Regions from separate parts of the Syntrophotalea carbinolica DSM 2380 genome, predicted to be linked through region 2. Evidence: riboswitches for the same ligand, from Rfam matches in the RefSeq annotation. Region 2 holds a riboswitch; each other region holds the start of a gene.
What was found. Region 2 has a riboswitch for molybdenum cofactor ahead of PCAR_RS13710 (aldehyde ferredoxin oxidoreductase family protein). Riboswitches for the same ligand answer to the same signal wherever they lie in the genome.
Positions count from the first base shown of each region.

Region 1: it holds a riboswitch for molybdenum cofactor, as region 2 does, so the genes downstream of both, PCAR_RS02970 (aldehyde ferredoxin oxidoreductase family protein) here and PCAR_RS13710 (aldehyde ferredoxin oxidoreductase family protein) in region 2, are expected to answer to the same signal.
Region 3: it holds a riboswitch for molybdenum cofactor, as region 2 does, so the genes downstream of both, PCAR_RS04080 (aldehyde ferredoxin oxidoreductase family protein) here and PCAR_RS13710 (aldehyde ferredoxin oxidoreductase family protein) in region 2, are expected to answer to the same signal.
Region 4: it holds a riboswitch for molybdenum cofactor, as region 2 does, so the genes downstream of both, glp (molybdopterin molybdotransferase MoeA) here and PCAR_RS13710 (aldehyde ferredoxin oxidoreductase family protein) in region 2, are expected to answer to the same signal.

Region 1 covers NC_007498.2:554,894-559,088, forward strand. Annotated here, with positions in the region: gene PCAR_RS02965 (MoaD/ThiS family protein) at 1-65, opposite strand, end outside; gene PCAR_RS02970 (aldehyde ferredoxin oxidoreductase family protein) at 174-1,907, opposite strand; molybdenum cofactor riboswitch at 1,943-2,062, opposite strand; gene PCAR_RS02975 (VWA domain-containing protein) at 2,297-3,319, opposite strand; gene PCAR_RS02980 (hypothetical protein) at 3,330-4,130, opposite strand.
Region 2 covers NC_007498.2:2,956,606-2,960,800, reverse strand. Annotated here, with positions in the region: gene PCAR_RS13725 (acyl-CoA thioesterase) at 1-70, opposite strand, end outside; gene PCAR_RS13720 (radical SAM/SPASM family putative metalloenzyme maturase) at 316-1,731, shown strand; molybdenum cofactor riboswitch at 2,004-2,123, shown strand; gene PCAR_RS13710 (aldehyde ferredoxin oxidoreductase family protein) at 2,154-4,040, shown strand; gene PCAR_RS13705 (sulfur carrier protein ThiS) at 4,163-4,195, shown strand, end outside.
Region 3 covers NC_007498.2:803,057-807,251, reverse strand. Annotated here, with positions in the region: gene PCAR_RS04085 (TetR/AcrR family transcriptional regulator) at 1-475, opposite strand, end outside; gene PCAR_RS04080 (aldehyde ferredoxin oxidoreductase family protein) at 744-2,471, opposite strand; molybdenum cofactor riboswitch at 2,507-2,628, opposite strand; gene PCAR_RS17665 (PAS domain S-box protein) at 2,884-4,195, opposite strand, start outside.
Region 4 covers NC_007498.2:317,734-321,928, forward strand. Annotated here, with positions in the region: gene mdh (iron-dependent methanol dehydrogenase) at 1-727, opposite strand, end outside; molybdenum cofactor riboswitch at 1,478-1,604, shown strand; gene glp (molybdopterin molybdotransferase MoeA) at 1,940-3,157, shown strand; gene PCAR_RS01920 (iron-containing alcohol dehydrogenase) at 3,492-4,195, shown strand, end outside.

The DNA of each region.
Region 1 (4,195 bases), 1.3 Mb from region 2:
TCCTGTTCGGCCACTTTGAAACGGTTGTCGCGAAAACCTGCAAAGAGTTTAACAGTAATTTTCATGGGGTACCTGTTTGTCGGTAAAGAAAATGCGGTTTTAGTTTATTGCGGTCGAAAAAAGAATGGGCACCCCATTGGGGTGCCCACTGGTATTGCATATCAGCGCGACTCTTAGAAGTTCCAGAGTTCGTCGATTTCTTCGGGAGTGAAGTCCCAAACCGCATTGTGAGGCGGAATCGGCTCAAGCTCGAAGAACTCGGGCAGACGGTCGTCTTCGTTGGTGAAGCCGGCCTTGGTGTTCCACTCTTTTTCCATTTTCAGAATCCTGGTACCCAGAGCGACGAAGTCGTCAACGCTCATTTCCACACCGAAGCGGGCGGCGAGCATGTCCACCAGGGCGGGCAGTACTTCAGGGATATCCAGGGCCGGGAAGGCTACGAAGATACACATACCGGTGCTGTCGACAGCGGTGGTAGCGATCTGCAGGTTGCGGGAAAGCTCAACCTGGCCTTCCTTGCTCAGAGGATCGACGAAGCCGCCGACCTTGAGGATGTTGGTGGCGATGGTGTAACCGGCAGTGTGGTCGGCACCCTGGGTCGTGGTAGCGTAGGTGATACCGATACCCTTAACCGAACGGGGGTCGTAAGCCGGGATACCCTGGTTCTTGACAACCGGTACGCGGGTCAGGCCGAAAGCCTTGCCGACGGAGCCGGTGCCGTTGCCGAGGATGCGGCCGAGAGGGGTACACTTGCCGATTTCCTCGTTCATGATGCGCAGGGCTTCTTTACCGTCACCCCAGGGCAGAACGCCGGCTTCCATGGCAACGGCGAGCAGTACGGCGCCTTCGATGGAGTCGATGCCGATGTTGTCCATGGCGTTGTCAATGCGGGCGCAATCGTCCAGGTCTTCAATCAGGCAGTTGATGCCGAGGCCCCATACGGTCTCGTATTCGAAGCCGGAGGTGATGTACTCACCTTTGTCATCGGTATAAACCTGGGAACACTGGATGATACAACCGGCATGGCAGCCATGCTTGGTGTGACCGTTGGGACGGCCGGCGATGGTGTCGTGCATGGTTTCGCCGGACACTTTGTCGTGGTGCTCGCAGGTGCCGTACTTGAAGTTTTTGGTCGGCAGGCCGCCGGCTTCGTTCAGGATGTTGATCAGAACGTTGGTGCCGTAGGTCGGCAGACCTTCGCCGGTAACGGGGTGGTCGAGCATGCCCTTGGCGAAAACTTTGGCAGCGGCACGGAATTTCTCGGGATCGGCGATGGCTACTTTGCCGGCCCCGGTAGCATCAACGGTGATGGCCTTGATCTTTTTGGAGCCCATTACGGCGCCGAGGCCGCCACGACCATGGGAACGGATCTTCTGGTCGGGGTCTTTAACCGAGATGTTGGCGGAAGCCAGGCGGTTTTCGCCGGGGATGCCGATGGTCATGACGCCGATCTTCTTGTCGAACTTCTCGTTCATGGCTTCGATGACGTCGAAGTTCTGCTTGCCAACCAGTTCGGACGCGTCCTCGAAGGTTACGCCGTCCATGGTGACATGCAGGCGGTACCATTTGTCTTCTTTGGGCAGGCCTTCGATGATCATGGCCTTGATGCCCATTTTGGCGAATTGCTGAGCGGTGGTGCCACCGGAGTTGGACTCCTTGATGGTACCGGTCAGGGGGCTCTTGGCGCCGGCGGACATACGGCCGGAGTTAGCGGCCGGGGTGCCGGACAGCTGGCCGGGGGCGAAAACCAGCTTGTTGTTGGGGCCGAGGGCATGACAGCTGGGGGGTACTTCCGCCGCAACGATGGTAGAGGTCAGGGCGCGACCACCCAAGGTTGCGAATTCGGCGGGGACTTCCTCAACTTTGCAGGTGAGGTCCGTCATGTTAACGCGAAAGATTTTATCCATTCTCTTGCTTCCTCCCAATCTTTTACTATCTGGAATGGTTCCGGGTAAAATCTCCTTTCCAAAAAGGGAGGCGCCACTGTTTCCAGCGGAACCCGTCGGCCTGTCGCCATAAGGACCTTCCCAGTAGGCAGCGAGGCTCGGAGATTGGTAGTATTGCGTCAATTCTCGATGCGATATTTCAAAGATCATCTTCAGCTTCTTGATTTATAACACAAAATAGAACGAAAGTTCAATATGGTATGGCGTATACCTTTTCAGTTTGGGTTTCGGCTTTCAGGGTAGGCGTAATATACTGAAATGGTTCGGAAAATCCATTTCTCAAATGAGTAAACAACGGGGTTTTATATTCCTTTGAAGAGTTTTTTTTCGATTTTTTTTGTTGGGAAATTTTATAAAAGTAAAAAAGGGATATAAAAAATCAGGCTAAGCAGAAGAAATATCGGAGCGAGATCCAGGGAGGTCGGGCGCGCGGGGAGATCGACGGGGGAGGCTGTTGTGGAGGTGATGTTTTTCAGGAGTCTTGTTGCGATGTGCTCCGGCTGCCGGTCGCCCAGATTCAGATAGCTGCCTCCGGTCGCTACGGCGATTTCCTGAAGGGTTTGCGGGTCGTGACGGGTCTTTAAGGGGATATCGTGAGCATCCAGGTAAAAACCGTCTATTTCGGTGGAGCCTTTTCGCCGGATGGGGATGAAAACCTCACGGGGGCTTCCCACCCCGACAGTATAAACAGGTGTTTGGTGCCCGGAACCTTGCGAGAGGCCCTGCATGATTTCCGAACGGGTATTTTCGGTGTCCTCGCCATCGGTGATGAGGATGACCGCCTTTGCCGGTAAGCCCGGCTGGCTGTCGACCATCATCAAGCCGCTGTCGATCGCAGCCAGCAGATTGCTACCGGACTCCGTCAGGTCTCCAAGCGCGGTATGGGTCGCCATGTAGCGCACGAAACCGAGGTCGCGGGTCGGCGATACGACTTCAATGCCGTTGCGGGCGAAAAAGAACAGCCCGACTTTTTCTCCATCCAGTCGTTTCAAAAGAGCCAGTACGCATTGCCGAGCGGCGTTCAGCCGGTTGGAAAGCGGGCTGGTCGTATTCACCGATGGTTGTTTCAGAACCACGTCTTCGGCCAGCATCGATTTACTGACGTCGATACCGACGGCCAGGACCAGATTTTCACTGATGGAACCGGCGCGCATGACGGTGATCTCCGGGCCGGCCAGCGCGGTAATCAGGCTGGCCAGGCCGAGCAGCGGCAGCAGGCAACGAGCCGCGCGACGCCAGCGGGGGTTGCCGTTGACGGTGGCTCTGAACCGATGACGCAGGCGGTTGAGATAGTGTTCTGTGGACAGAATCCGCCAGGCCATGGGAATGAGTAAGAAAATCAGCCAGAATAACTCGGGAGACGTGAATCGCATGACCTACCGCCTATTTCTCGACGCGGGTTTCCAGGGGCACGCCTGGCGCGAAACCAGCGACATCGGGAATGAACGCTTCCAGTTGTTCCTGGACCTCGGACATGTTTTCCTGGCGGATTTCGCTCAGGCCTATTTTCCGGTATTCGCCGAGACCTACGATGAGTTCCATATTCCAGCGCGGTAGTGAGCGATCCAGTGTTGAGCTGCTGGTCCGGTCGACGAGGTCGATGGAGCTTTTATAATCATCAATGGCGTCGGATAGGAATTTGGCGGCTTTGCGGCCGTCCTGTTCGAAATTAAGTACACTGTATGCCAGCATGACCGATACATTGCCTTTGAGGTTGAGTAGTTTCCAGTCCTGCGGGCCAGGTTGCATGCCCATGCTATCGAGATTTGCCGCGCATCGGTCGCGCAGGGAGAGCAGCTGCGAGTGGAAGGTTTGCAGTTGTTGCCGTTGTTCCGCTGCCAGATATCGATTGCCGAGCATGGCATTGATCTGTTTGAAGTGCCGGACGGCCAGTTGCCATTGCTGCCATAGACGAGCGTATTCGGCTTCCGGCATGGCCACCCCGAGGGTTTTACCCTGGAGGATGACTTGCTTGAGTTCGTCCAGGCTGGCTTGGTGGTCTTCATCCGGGGGCATGCTCGCCAGATGCGCGTTGAGTTGCTGCAGCGCCTCAAGGTGGGCGGTTTTTTCCCGGAAGCCGACAATGCCGGCCATCAGCAGCGCAACCCCTGCGACCAGCACGAGTAGCAGGCCGGCAAGGGTGGCGCGCTTATGATGTCGAAGGATATCGTTGATGTTGGACATGGTTTATTCCTCGCAATTGTCTTGAATCGTTAAATCATGATAGCCATCTGCGGCGGGCCACGGGG
Region 2 (4,195 bases):
CGTCTCCGGGCATGGCGACCTGTGCCAGTACGACCCTCGTTTGCGAAACCGTTTTGACCTGATTGGGCATGAAAACCTCCTGTTATGGTGGAAGTATAAAAGCAGTATATCGTATCCGGCAATAAATCGTTCCCTGCGAGATAATGCCCTCGCCAAGATCCTTGATAACTGAATTCAGTGAAAACGGCCGGTTGTAAAAATAGCCAAATATTTTAAAAATAACTTGTAAAATGTTTCGGCCTGGTATACATATTTATTCAGGACGATTCTTCTTTTTATGTGTCTTTGGCAATTTTCCAAATGGGAAATACGCATATGTTTAACGCCGTGAGCACAGAAGGAACAGAGACTGAGCCGGCTTTGCGGGATTATCCGAGCAAGTTGTTCGTCGAGACCACTACCCACTGCAATCTGCGCTGCCCCATGTGTGTCAAGCAGTCGCAGGACAGCCAGGTGACCGACGGAGACCTCCGCCCGGAGTTATTCGACGCCCTCGAACCCGCTTTCCCTCGGCTCGAATCCCTGGTCCTCAACGGCATCGGCGAACCGCTTATGCACCCGCATCTGCTTGATTGGGTTGCTAGAGCCCGCCAGGCAATGCCTGATGACGCCTGGATCGGATTTCAGTCCAACGGCCTGCTGCTCGACAAGTCCATTGCCCGCAAGCTGGTGGCCGCAGGGCTCGACCGCATCTGCCTGTCGGTGGACGGAGTGAAGCCGGAAACTTTCAGCAAGGTTCGGGAAGGCGAGAATCTCAGCGATATGGCGCGAGCCTTTGCGGTATTGTCCGAAGCCCGCCGAACCCAACCGGGCAGCCGGCTGAAGGTTGGGGCCGAGTTCGTCACCATGCGTGAAAACTTTCGCCAGCTGCCTGATGTGGTGCGCTGGGTGGCGCAGCGCGGCGCCGATTTCTGCATCGTTTCACAGACCTTGCCCTACACCCCGGCTTCGGTGCAACAGGCCACCTACCACAGCTCCAGCGAGGCAGCAGTGGCTATTTTTAACGAGTGGAAGCAGCGCTTGGCGGAGTTGGGCCTGGATATCCATCTTTACGATCAAACCCCTTGGAAGCGGAAAACACAGGGGGGGCTGGAAGTGGCGTCTTATAGATTCCATAATACCTCCAAAATTCCTTGGAGACGGCAAGGATCGGGAGGCCTGGAGGGCGATCCACGCATTGACCAGGTCAATCAGCTGATCGACAAGATGCGGCTCGAGGCGCGTCGGCGGGAGACTTTCGTGGACGTCAGGCAAATACTCACCCGGGATATGACACTGCAAGACGAAGTGGAAGAAGTTTACGCAGAGGCGCAGAGGGTGGCCGATGAAATGGGTATCGAACTCAAACTGCCGGCTATCACCCCCTTGGCGGATCGCAGGTGTGATTTCGTCACTGGTGGCTCGGCTTTCATCTCCTGGTACGGTGGGGTGCATCCCTGTTATTACCTTTGGCACCAGTATCGATGCTATGTCGGCGACTGGGACCGGCTGGTCAAGGTTAAGGAGTTCGGTAATCTCAACGAACGGCCGCTATTGGAGATCTGGAACGATACCGAGTTTCAGGTTTTTCGCCGTAATGTTTTAGAGTTTGACTATCCCTACTGCAGCAACTGCTGGGGAGCACCCTGCAATCTGGTGCAGGAGGAAGACTTTCAGGAAAATTGCTATTCCGGCAATGAACCGTGTGGCGCCTGTCAGTGGGCCATGGGATTGTTGCAGTGTCTGCAGTAGCAGCAGTGTTGTCTCAAGTCAGTCGCTTCGAGATAGTCTCGTTCGCTATCCGGTGACAAGTCGATCTGTTTGTCATTTTGAGCATTTTGCTGCTCGGCAAGGCAGAAATCTGATCGCTGTTCGTGGGCGAGTTTTTTAAATAAAAAATAAATAGCCAAATAATATAAAATTTCACTTGAAAAAATGTAGCATCTATTATATTAATCCAAATGTATTCCCCTGGATCCCTGTTATGCCCCTGAACGTACAAATGGACTCTCCTCTGCGGAGGGTACAGAACACGTCTCCGAGTCTTAAGCCTAAAAGGATGGACCTCATGGCTGACGGGCCGGCAGGGTTTCGCTGGAAACGGCGGAGCCTCCCTTTCGGAAAGGAGATATTTGCATTTTGAGCAACCTCGTCTGAGGAAGGGAGAACAGCACATGTTAGGTGGTTATTGGCAAAAGATCGCGGTCATTGATTTGACCAACGAAACAGTGGAATACATCGAGCCCAGTGAAGATGACCTGAAAAAATATATTGGCGGCAGCGGTCTGGGTGCTAAGTTGCTGTATGAAAACACCGCGCCCGGTATCGACCCGTTGGGGCCGGAAAACGTCCTGATCTGCATGACCGGTCCTTATGTCGGTACCAAGGTGGCTCAGTCGGGTCGTTGGGAGCTGATCACTAAAGGTCCTCTGACCGGGATTTATCTCGAATCCGACTGCGGCGGCAAGTGGGGCGCGACCCTCAAGTCCTGCGGCCTCGACGGCTTGATGGTCAAGGGCAAGGCAAAGCAGCCTGTATATGTCACCATCGTGGACGACGATATTCAGATCAAAAAGGCCGATAAGCTGTGGGGCAAGGGCACTTTTGATACCGATAAGATTCTCAAGGAAGAACTGGGCAGAGGTTCCCAGGCTATTTCCATCGGCCAAGCCGGAGAAAAATTGGTCAAGTTTGCCGCTATTATGACCGATGGCCGGGAAGGTCGCGCTGCCGGTCGTGGCGGCGGCGGCGCCGTCATGGGTTCCAAGAACCTTAAGGCCATCGCCTGTAAAGGGTCAAAAAAGGTCGCTATCGCCAGACCCGAGCCCTATGAAGAGCTGGTCAAGGAAATTCGCGCCAAAACCAAAGAAGTCTACGACGGACCGCTCGGCACTTACGGCACCTCCTGCGCCGTTGAAATTTTCAACGACTGCGGTGACCTGCCGATCAAGAACTGGCTATGGGGAACCTGGGACAAGGCTGCCAAAGTTTCAGGCCAGGAGCTGGCCAAGACAGTTCTCAAGAAGCGCTACCACTGCGGCGGTTGCCTGATCGGTTGCGGTCGTACCGTAGAGATTCCCGCGGGTGCTTTCAAGATGAAAGAGGGGGGCGGTCCCGAGTACGAAACCCTCGGCCTGCTCGGCTCCAACTGTCTGGTTGACGATGTGGAAGCCATCTGTAAGGGTAATGAAATTTGTAACGATTACGGTGTCGATACCATCGAAGCCGCCGGGATTATCTCTTTCCTTATGGAGGCCTGGGAACATGGCATGATCGACGAGGGCGATACCGACGGTCTGGAGATGACCTGGGGTAACGGCCTGGCCATGTGCGAGATGCTCGAGAAGGTCTGTTTGCGCAAAGGTATCGGTGACCCTTGTTCCCAGGGCATTTTTGAAGCCGTTAAACGCGTCGGCCCTGCCAGCGAAGAGTTTGCCATTCATACCAAGGGGATGATGTTCCCCGCCCATGATCCGCGCGGTCGCGGCGGCCTCGGCGTTGCCTACGCCACCTCCAACCGCGGTGCCTGTCATATGCAGGCCTACAACCAGGACTTCGAGGGCGAAGGCTGCTTCAATATCGCGGATCTGGGCTACGATGCGCCTTTGCCTCCTTACACCAACGAAGGCAAAGGCAAGTTCGTTGCCGATCAGCAGCATTTCATGAGCATGATGGATTCGCTGAAGCTCTGCAAATTCTCCATCTTCGGCGGTATGACCGTTGGCCCCATGACCCAATTCCTCAATCATATCGTCGGCTGGGACTTCACCAACGAACAGTGGCTGGAATGCGGTGAGCGGATCTTCAACCTCAAGCGTCTGTTCAATACCCGTGAAGGCGTCAGCCGTAAGGACGATACCCTGCCGCCTCGTATACTTGCCAGCCCCCGTCAGGGCGGCTCCGGGGATTACGTGCCCGATCTGGGCTATATGTTGCGCGATTACTATCGCGCCCGCGGCTGGGACGAGTGGGGCATACCTACACCGGAAACCCTCAAACGGCTTAGCCTGGATAAATATGAATACCGCAAGGGAGAGCGCACCACGGAAAACCAGCGGTAGATTTAACTGCCGGGAGAATCCTGGCTGAGAAGTAAAGGGCCGGTTTGTTCTGCCCTGATAAGGGATGGACAAACCGGCCTCCGGCAGAGGGCGGGATTTCAAAGTGTCGAAGGGAGGCATCAATGTCGATGGTGGTTTTGAAAACCGACAGGATT
Region 3 (4,195 bases), 1.5 Mb from region 2:
AATTCAATCGCCAGAACAGCTGATCACGCTCCAAACGCGGCAGCGCTTCGCACAGCATATCGAGCAACAACCGAAACAACGGAGCTACCAGACGGTAAAACATCTGCCTCAGGCCCTCATCCGGCTCGATCAGGGCCCTGCCAATCAGAGCCACGAAATTGCGACTGCCCTGATCCTGTTCTGAAAACCGCACGGTCGGCTCCACGAAAGCGCGCACCACCTGTTCCACACCGTAACCGGCACGGTTGCGCAATTCGTGCAGAGCCTTTATGCGTTCGGCATTCAGGGGCTCCATGCGACGTTTGAACACCGCCTCGATGAGACCATCTTTGGATCCGAAATGGTAATGCACCGCTGCCAGATTCACCCCGGCAGCAGAGGTTATGCGGCGCAACGAGGTGCCGCGAAAACCGTGTGGCGCAAAAAGCGCTTCGGCGCAGTCCAGAATTTTCTTTTTAGTATCGGCATGATCCATAGGGCAACACTCCGCGTTAATACGATCTCCTCATCACTCAGATCAAATTAAACAAACGTTTAAATGAGGGTCAAGTCTTTTTTGCACAAGGATACTTTTACGATGCAGAGACATCGCACACCGAAAAAAAAAAGCCGCTCGGACCGAAAGGTCCGAACGGCAATAAATCTCAACCATGAACAGGAGGCATTAAAGCAGTCAGGGCAAGAACACCCACCCGGAAGGGTGCCCTTGCCCCGGCCCGGCGAAAGAGCCCCCTTTCGCCTAATTAAAAATTCCAGAATTCGTCGATTTCCTCGTCGCTGAAATCCCAGATGGCATTATGCGGCGGAACCTCCTCAAGAGAGAAGAATTCAGGCAACCGGTCATCCGCATTGCTCATGCCGGCGGCCAGGTTGAACTCATGCTCAAGTTTGAGAATCTTCTTACCGAGTTCAGCCACGCCATCGTTGTCAAGCTCGATACCGTAACGGGCAGAGACCATATCGTTGAGAGCCTCGGCACATTCGGGAATGTCGAGCATGGGGAACGCTACGAATACGCACATGCCGGTGCTGTCGATATAAGCCGTGCCGATCTGCAGGTTACGCGACAATTCGACCTGACCTTCTTTGCTCAAAGGATCGACGAACCCGCCGCACTTGAGGATATTGGTAGCGATTGAATAACCGGAGGTATGGTCCGCGCCCATCGTCGAGGTCGCATAGGTAATGCCGATCCCTTTAACCGAGCGGGGGTCATAAGCGGGGATACCCTGGTTTTTGACCACCGGCACCCGGGTCAGGCCGTAAGCATTGCCGACCGATCCCGTACCGTTGCCGATGATATGGCCCAGAGCGGTGCCTTTACCGACTTCTTCGCGCAGCAGTCGGATGGCGCCCTTGCCGTCGCCCCAGGGAATGATGCCGGCTTCCATCACCACGCCCATGCAGACCACGCCTTCGATGGAATCGACGCCGATATCATCCATGATATTGTCGCAGGTCGCGATATCGTCCAGGTCTTCGATGAGACAGTCGGCACCCAGTCCCCAGATGGTTTCATATTCGAAGCCGGAGGTCAGATAGTTGCCATCTTTGTCGTTGTAGACCTGGGAGCACTGAATCAGGCAGCCGGCATGGCAACCGTGCTTGGGATGGCCGTTGCGCTCCACGATGGTGTCGTGCATGGTTTCACCGGAGATCTTGTCGTGGTGTTCCCACTGACCATAACGGAAGTTCTTGGTCGGCAGACCACCGGCTTCGTGCAGGATATTGACCAGGATGTTGGTACCGTAGGTGGGCAGGCCCTGCCCCGAAACGGGGTGATCCAACAGCGCTTTGGCAAACACCCGGGCGGCCTTCTTGAACTTGTCGGGGTCGGCTATCGCCACTTTGCCGGCGCCGGTGCCGTCAACCGTGATGCATTTGATCTTTTTGGAGCCCATGACCGCGCCCATGCCGCCGCGGCCGTGGGAACGGATCTTGTGATCCGGGTCCTTGACGGAAATGTTGGCCATGGCCATGCGTTTTTCGCCGGGGATGCCGATGGTCATGACGCCGACTTTGGGGCCGAAACGTTTTTCCATCTCGCCGATGACGGCAAAGTTCTGCATGCCGACGACTTCCGACTCTTCATTGATGGTCACGCCGTCCTTGTCCACATGCAAACGGTACCACTTATCCTCGGCGGGAATCCCTTCGATGATCATGGCCTGAATGCCGAGCTTGGCGAACTGCTGGGCGGTCGTCCCACCGGCATTGGACTCTTTGATGCCGTAGGTCAGAGGGCTTTTACCGCCGCAGGACATGCGACCGGAGTTTGCGGCCGGGGTGCCCGACAGCATTCCGGGGGCAAAAATGAGTTTATTATTGGGACCGAGCGGGTGACAGGTGGGGTTTACCTCGGCCGCCACAATCGTGGTGGTCAGGGCACGGCCACCGAGGGTTTTCCATTCGGCGGGTACCTCTTCGGTCTTGACGGTCAGATCAGACATGTTGACACGTACAATGTGCATAGCTTGTTTTCCTCCCAATGCGAAATTAATGGAACGGAACTCCGGGATTATCTCCTTTCCAAACGCGGGAGGCATCGCCGTTTCCAGCGAAACCCTTTGGCCAGACGCCCTGAAGACCATCCCCTTAGGCGGACCTGGCTCGGAGACTGCCGCGCATTGAAGCGGCCATAGCTGCACGGGTCAGCTAAAAACCGTTGCGGGCGCGAAAGAACCGCTTGATTGGGTTATAGCACAAGCCGAATTCGGCAGACAGGTCATGATTCGGGGTATTTAAGGGTATTATCGCATACCCGATCGAACATTTTACTGCCTAAAACAGTGTTCGATGCTGTATACATCATCGCGAAGATGTTCGCTATCAAACCTGTACATGGCAAACCATTGAGGAACGGGCGAGGATTGTGCAGGATGGTCAGGCGTCTTGATCCACGGTGAGAGAACGACGCCCGATCAGGTAGGAATGCAGATTGACATTTTTGCCCCGCAAGCCCAATTTACGGCGGATATTTTTGCGGTGGGTCTGTACGGTTTCGAAAGCCAGGTTCATGGCTTCGCAGATATCCTTGGTGGAACACCCGGCCTGAATAAACTGGCAGATGCGCATTTCCGTCTTACTCAATTTCAGCAGATTGGCATCGATTTCCGACGCCGAACCGCTGGTCAGGCCGATAAGCTGTTCCCGCACGAGATCCAGATAGCTGGCGCGGATATTCTCGGAAGATTCGCCTTCAATGCGATCGATGGCCGGCAGCAGATGGGAACGAATCCTGCGCGCGAGGGTATTTTCGAACTCCTTGCGGTCACCGTCGACGCTTTTCATAACGTTGCGCAAGGTCACATTCATCTCTTCCACCTGCTGTTTTTCCATACGCAGGCGTTCTTCCAGGGCCTTTTGCCGGGAAATATCCCGCACAATGATGGACCAGAAGTGACGGCCGTCAATGGCGACAGAGGTCACCATGAAACTGGTCGGCAGCATGCTGCCGTCGGTCCGTCGCACCTGGATTTCCGCGCTCATGCTGGTTTCGCCACCTAGAGCCGCGACGCAGGAGGTAAGTGTCCAGCGGCCATGATTATCGGTCAGATCGCGCAAATCCTTGCCGATCAGTTCATCCGCACTGCAGCCATGAATCTGCCCGGCTCGCTGATTGGCCTTTACAATACGATAGTCATCGCTTAGCAGCAAAATACCGTTACCGACCGACTGAAATATGAGCCGCAGCATCTTTTCCGAGTTCGTCAGAGCTCGGGTACGTTCGGCGACCAATCTTTCAAGATGCTGGCGACTATCCACCAGCCAGGTTATATCGTTGAGAATCAGGATATATCCGGACGGCACATCGGCATGGGGGGCAAAGGGCACCAAGCGAAGATTAAACCATTGCCCGGCCCAGGACAGATAGATTTCATGGTGGGAATCGGGCGTATAAGCGGCAAGGACCTCATCCAGTCCGCTGCCGGACAGGGCCAGCAATTGCCAAAACGGGACACTGCGCCAGGCACACTCGCTGAAAAACTGCTCGGCGGCCGGGTTGAGATGCGTCACCATGCCGCGGGAATCCGACACCATGACCAGATTGGTGGTCGCGGAGAATATGCACTGCAGTTGTTCACGCTCCAGTTCCTGAAAGCGGTCCGCAGCGTCGGCAAAACCGTTATTCATCCCCAGTTCGGCAGCTTCAGGCCGACCCACGGCACCGACAACGGCCAAACTGTCCACGAGC
Region 4 (4,195 bases), 1.0 Mb from region 2:
TGGCGCCCAGAGCAACGGCCGGACGCAACCACTCGGCGATCAGACGGATGGCTTTTTCGGCGCAAGCGTCGGTGATCGGAGTGGCGATGGTGGAAACATAGGCTTCCACGGCGTGAGTCAGGGCATCCATGCCGGTGGCTGCGGTCAGTGCGGGGGGCTTGCCCAGCATCAGAACGGGGTCGTCAACGGCGATCAACGGGGTGACGCGCCAGTCAACGATAGCCATTTTGACATGGGTGTCGGTGTTGGTGATGATGCAAAAGCGGGTCATTTCGGAAGCGGTACCCGCGGTGGTGTTGATGGCGACGAGGGGGGTCATGGGAACGGTGGATTTGTTCACGCCCTCGTAGTCGCGGATGTGGCCGCCACCGGCGGTAACCAGGCCGATACCTTTGGCGCAGTCATGGGAGGAGCCGCCGCCCAGGGAGACGATGAAGTCGCAGCCGTTGTCCTGGAAAACTTTAACGCCGTCGTGGACGTTTTTGTCGGTGGGGTTGGGCTCGGCACCGGGATAGATGACGACATCAACGCCTGCGTCCTTAACGTAACCGGCGATGGTGTCGGCAACACCCATCTTCATCAGACCAGCATCGGTGACGAGAAGAGCTTTTTTTGCGCCAAGTTCTTTGGCCTTGGGGCCAACTTCTTTGGCACAACCGGGGCCCATCAGGGTAACGCTGGGGATGAAGAAGCCGAAAGTAGTTTCTGCGAGATTTACAACGGGCATGATGAATCCTCCTCATAAGATGAGTTTTTTGTGAAAGCAACGAAATGGCTTTCACCACAAATAAAAACATCCGCTTGAAAATCTTACTTACCTGACACCGACAAACTGTAAAAGATTGTCTGAATCAATAATGTACAAAGTTGTTTCGGTGGGTCACCTCCTTCCCATGGTACATATGGGTTCCAATCTATCTTTGAATTTAGTGTTTACCAAATGCCAAAACGATGGTTTATGCATTCGGGCTGGGAGTTATAGGCATTAGCAATTTGAATGCCAGTAGTGTTTACGGTTTGTCTTTCAAAAACAGAACAGCGTGCTTTTTATTTCCGTTGAGACTTCGATTCCCGGCCAAGTCCCGGTCCCTTAGGCGAAAACCGAAATCCATCAAAACAAAACACGGTTAGAGTTTTTGCTTTCAACGGGTCGGGGCGGAGTTGGTGTCGGTGGATGATTGCCCCGTAAATGTGTTCCAGAAGTGATGCGGTGTGTCAAATCAGGTACTGAGTGTTCCTTTTTGTAACGCCCTGGTTGTGTCGATACGTAACGGCTTCAGCTTCGATTCGATACTTGGTTTGATACAGCCCGTTTCGAGTTGGTCTTTGTGGTTGAAAATTTCCGGACATTATTATAACTTGGATGGCCTACGCGAATGAGGGGGCATGGTTTTCGCCTGCCGGGCTTGTTGCGGCCCGGTGGTAGCTACGGCTCCGTCGTTTGCAGGTAACATATTGAATCCACAACAAAGTGCAATCAAGAATGCGCCTCCGAGCCTGATGCCCTAAAAGAGATTTTATCTCTCAGGGGCGTCGGGCCGATGGGTTTCGCCGGAAACAGCGGAGCCTCCCTGTTTTCGGAAAGGAGACCATTGCCTTGGGCTGTTTGAGGTAATGTATCCAAAAAGGTTCTTTCCGATGAAAGGGGGGAACCTTTTTGCGTCGGGTGTTATTGTAGCAGAGATTTTTTGACTTGCAGGGTCAGGTCAAAAAAAATTGAGCAATACGCTGTTTTATCGATTGCGCAATGTTCGATCCGGGGGTAGGACTAAAAGGAAAAGTCCTTGTCTTGAAAAATATTTAACGGTGCCGTGCCGGTGGCTTGGATACCTGTTGTCAGCCCGGGGCTCGCCGTTTTCGAATTTTCCGCTTAGTTTTTTTTGTGGGTTATGGAATATCCTGGAGGAACCAGCCACGTCTGAAGGAGGCCGATACAGCCATGCCGAGCTTTTTGGAAGCCCGAAATCTGATACTTGCAAATGTTCCTCTACTGGGTCAGGAACGCGTTCTTATTAGCGATGCCGTCGGCCGCATTCTGGCCGAAGATGTAACCGCGACCTGGGATATGCCGCGTTGGACCAATTCCGCTATGGACGGTTATGCTGTCCGCAGCCAGGATTGCCAAAAGCCGACACGCCTCGAAGTTATCGATTTTATTCCCGCGGGTGGCGGTTCCGACAAGACGGTCGAACCGGGTACTGCCATCAAAATCATGACCGGGGCTCCTCTGCCGGCAGGGGCCGATGCCATCGTGCCTGTCGAGGAAACGGCCGAGGAGGGGCATCTTGTACATGTTCAAAAGACGGTCAAAGCCCATGCCCATGTTCGTGTCAAAGGCGAAGACGTGAAGCAGGGCGAATGTGTGGTGCCGCGAGGGACGCTGCTTCGACCTGCGGAAATCGGCATGTTGGCATCGTACGGCAAGGTGTTTGTGCCGGTTTACCGTAAACCTCGTGTCGCTATTCTATCTACGGGGGACGAACTTGTAGAGCTGGGCGAGACCCTCAGCGAAGATCGCATCATCAACAGCAACTCGCTGGCTCTGGTCGCATCCCTGAAAGAAATCGGCGCCGAACCGGTCGTCCTTGGCATTGCACTTGACAATCGGGCCAGCCATATAGAAAAAATCAGCGAAGGACTCAAAGCCGATGCGTTGATAACCTCCGCCGGCGTATCCACCGGCGACCGGGATTTTGTTCGTTCGGTGTTGGAGGAGCTTGGGGTCAAACCTGTTTTCTGGAAAGTCGATATCAAGCCGGGGCGGCCGACGACCTTTGCCATGAGGGAAGGAACTCCCGTCTTTTCGCTGCCCGGCAATCCCGTCTCGACCATGGTTACCTTCGAGGAGCTGGTGAAGCCGGCGTTGCTGAAAATGATGGGGCATACCAAGGTGATCAAGCAGGAAATCGAAGCGGTTCTGGAGAGCGATCTGACCAAAAAACGCCTCGGGGTTCTCAATTTTCAGAGAGTCAATATCCGTCTTCAGGACGGATGCTATTTCGCCAGTTGCTCCGGTGACCAGAATACCGGCATCTTAAAGACCATGGTGCGCGCCGATGCTCTGGCCCTGCTGCCGGAAGACAAGGATGTATTCAAGGTCGGTGAAAAAGTCAAAGTTCATCTGCTGAGTTCGCAGGTTGGCATGTCGGAGATGTGATGCCGTTGCCACCAGCTAGTGTGCATGCGGAAACCCGTGGTGCACACTGTGCGGTTTTTGTAAGGGAAAAGGATCGTTTTCGGATGAAAACAAGATAGTTTCCGGGGCGCGGAATCGTCCCCGGGAAAGCCGCGGAAAAGTTTCTTTTGACTCTAACTGCCGAATTACTATACTGTAAACGTTATGTTTCCCTGTCGGTTGACAACGGTGAATGCTGCCATGCGGGCAGTTTGCAACCGACGGAACGGCACTGGCGTTGGAGTGAAATCGGCACAGCCAAGGTATGTTGCCGTTGAGCGGAAAAGAGATGAGCCCTTTGTCAAAGGGAGATTCCGTGAGCATTCGCAAGTTTGTTACACCGGAAATTATTTTCGGGCAGGGCGCGCTCAGCCAGATCGGCGAAAGTGCTGCACGCAGCGGTGCCTCCAAGGTCTTCGTCGTCACGGATCAGGGGCTTATCGACGCCGGGTGGGTAGATAAAGCGCTTTATTATCTGCGCAATGCCGGGTTGCAGTATGAAATCTTTTCATCCATAACCTCCAACCCCAAGGACTTGGAAGTCACCGAAGGCGTTGCCCATTATCTGCGTTCGGGATGCGATGCCCTGGTTGCGGTGGGAGGGGGCAGTCCGGCCGATACCGCCAAAGCCATCGCCACCCTGGCGACCAACGGCGGCGAATTGCAGGATTACGAGGGGGTGAATAAAATCCGGCATCCACTGCCGCCGATGGTCATTGTTCCCAGTACTGCCGGTACCGGATCCGAAGTCAGCCAGTTCGCCATCATCGTCGATCATCAACGACGTCTCAAGATGTCGATTATCTCCAAGTCACTGATTCCGGATATCGCCATTATCGATCCGGATTTGCTCAACACCAAATCCGCCCGGCTTGCTGCCGCAACGGGCATGGACGCCCTGTCCCATGCCATCGAGTCGTATGTTTCGCTGGCGGCTACGCCGCTGACGGACATTCATGCTCTGAACGCCATCCGGTTGATTTTTGCAAATCTTAAACAATCGGTTTTCGATCGACAGGA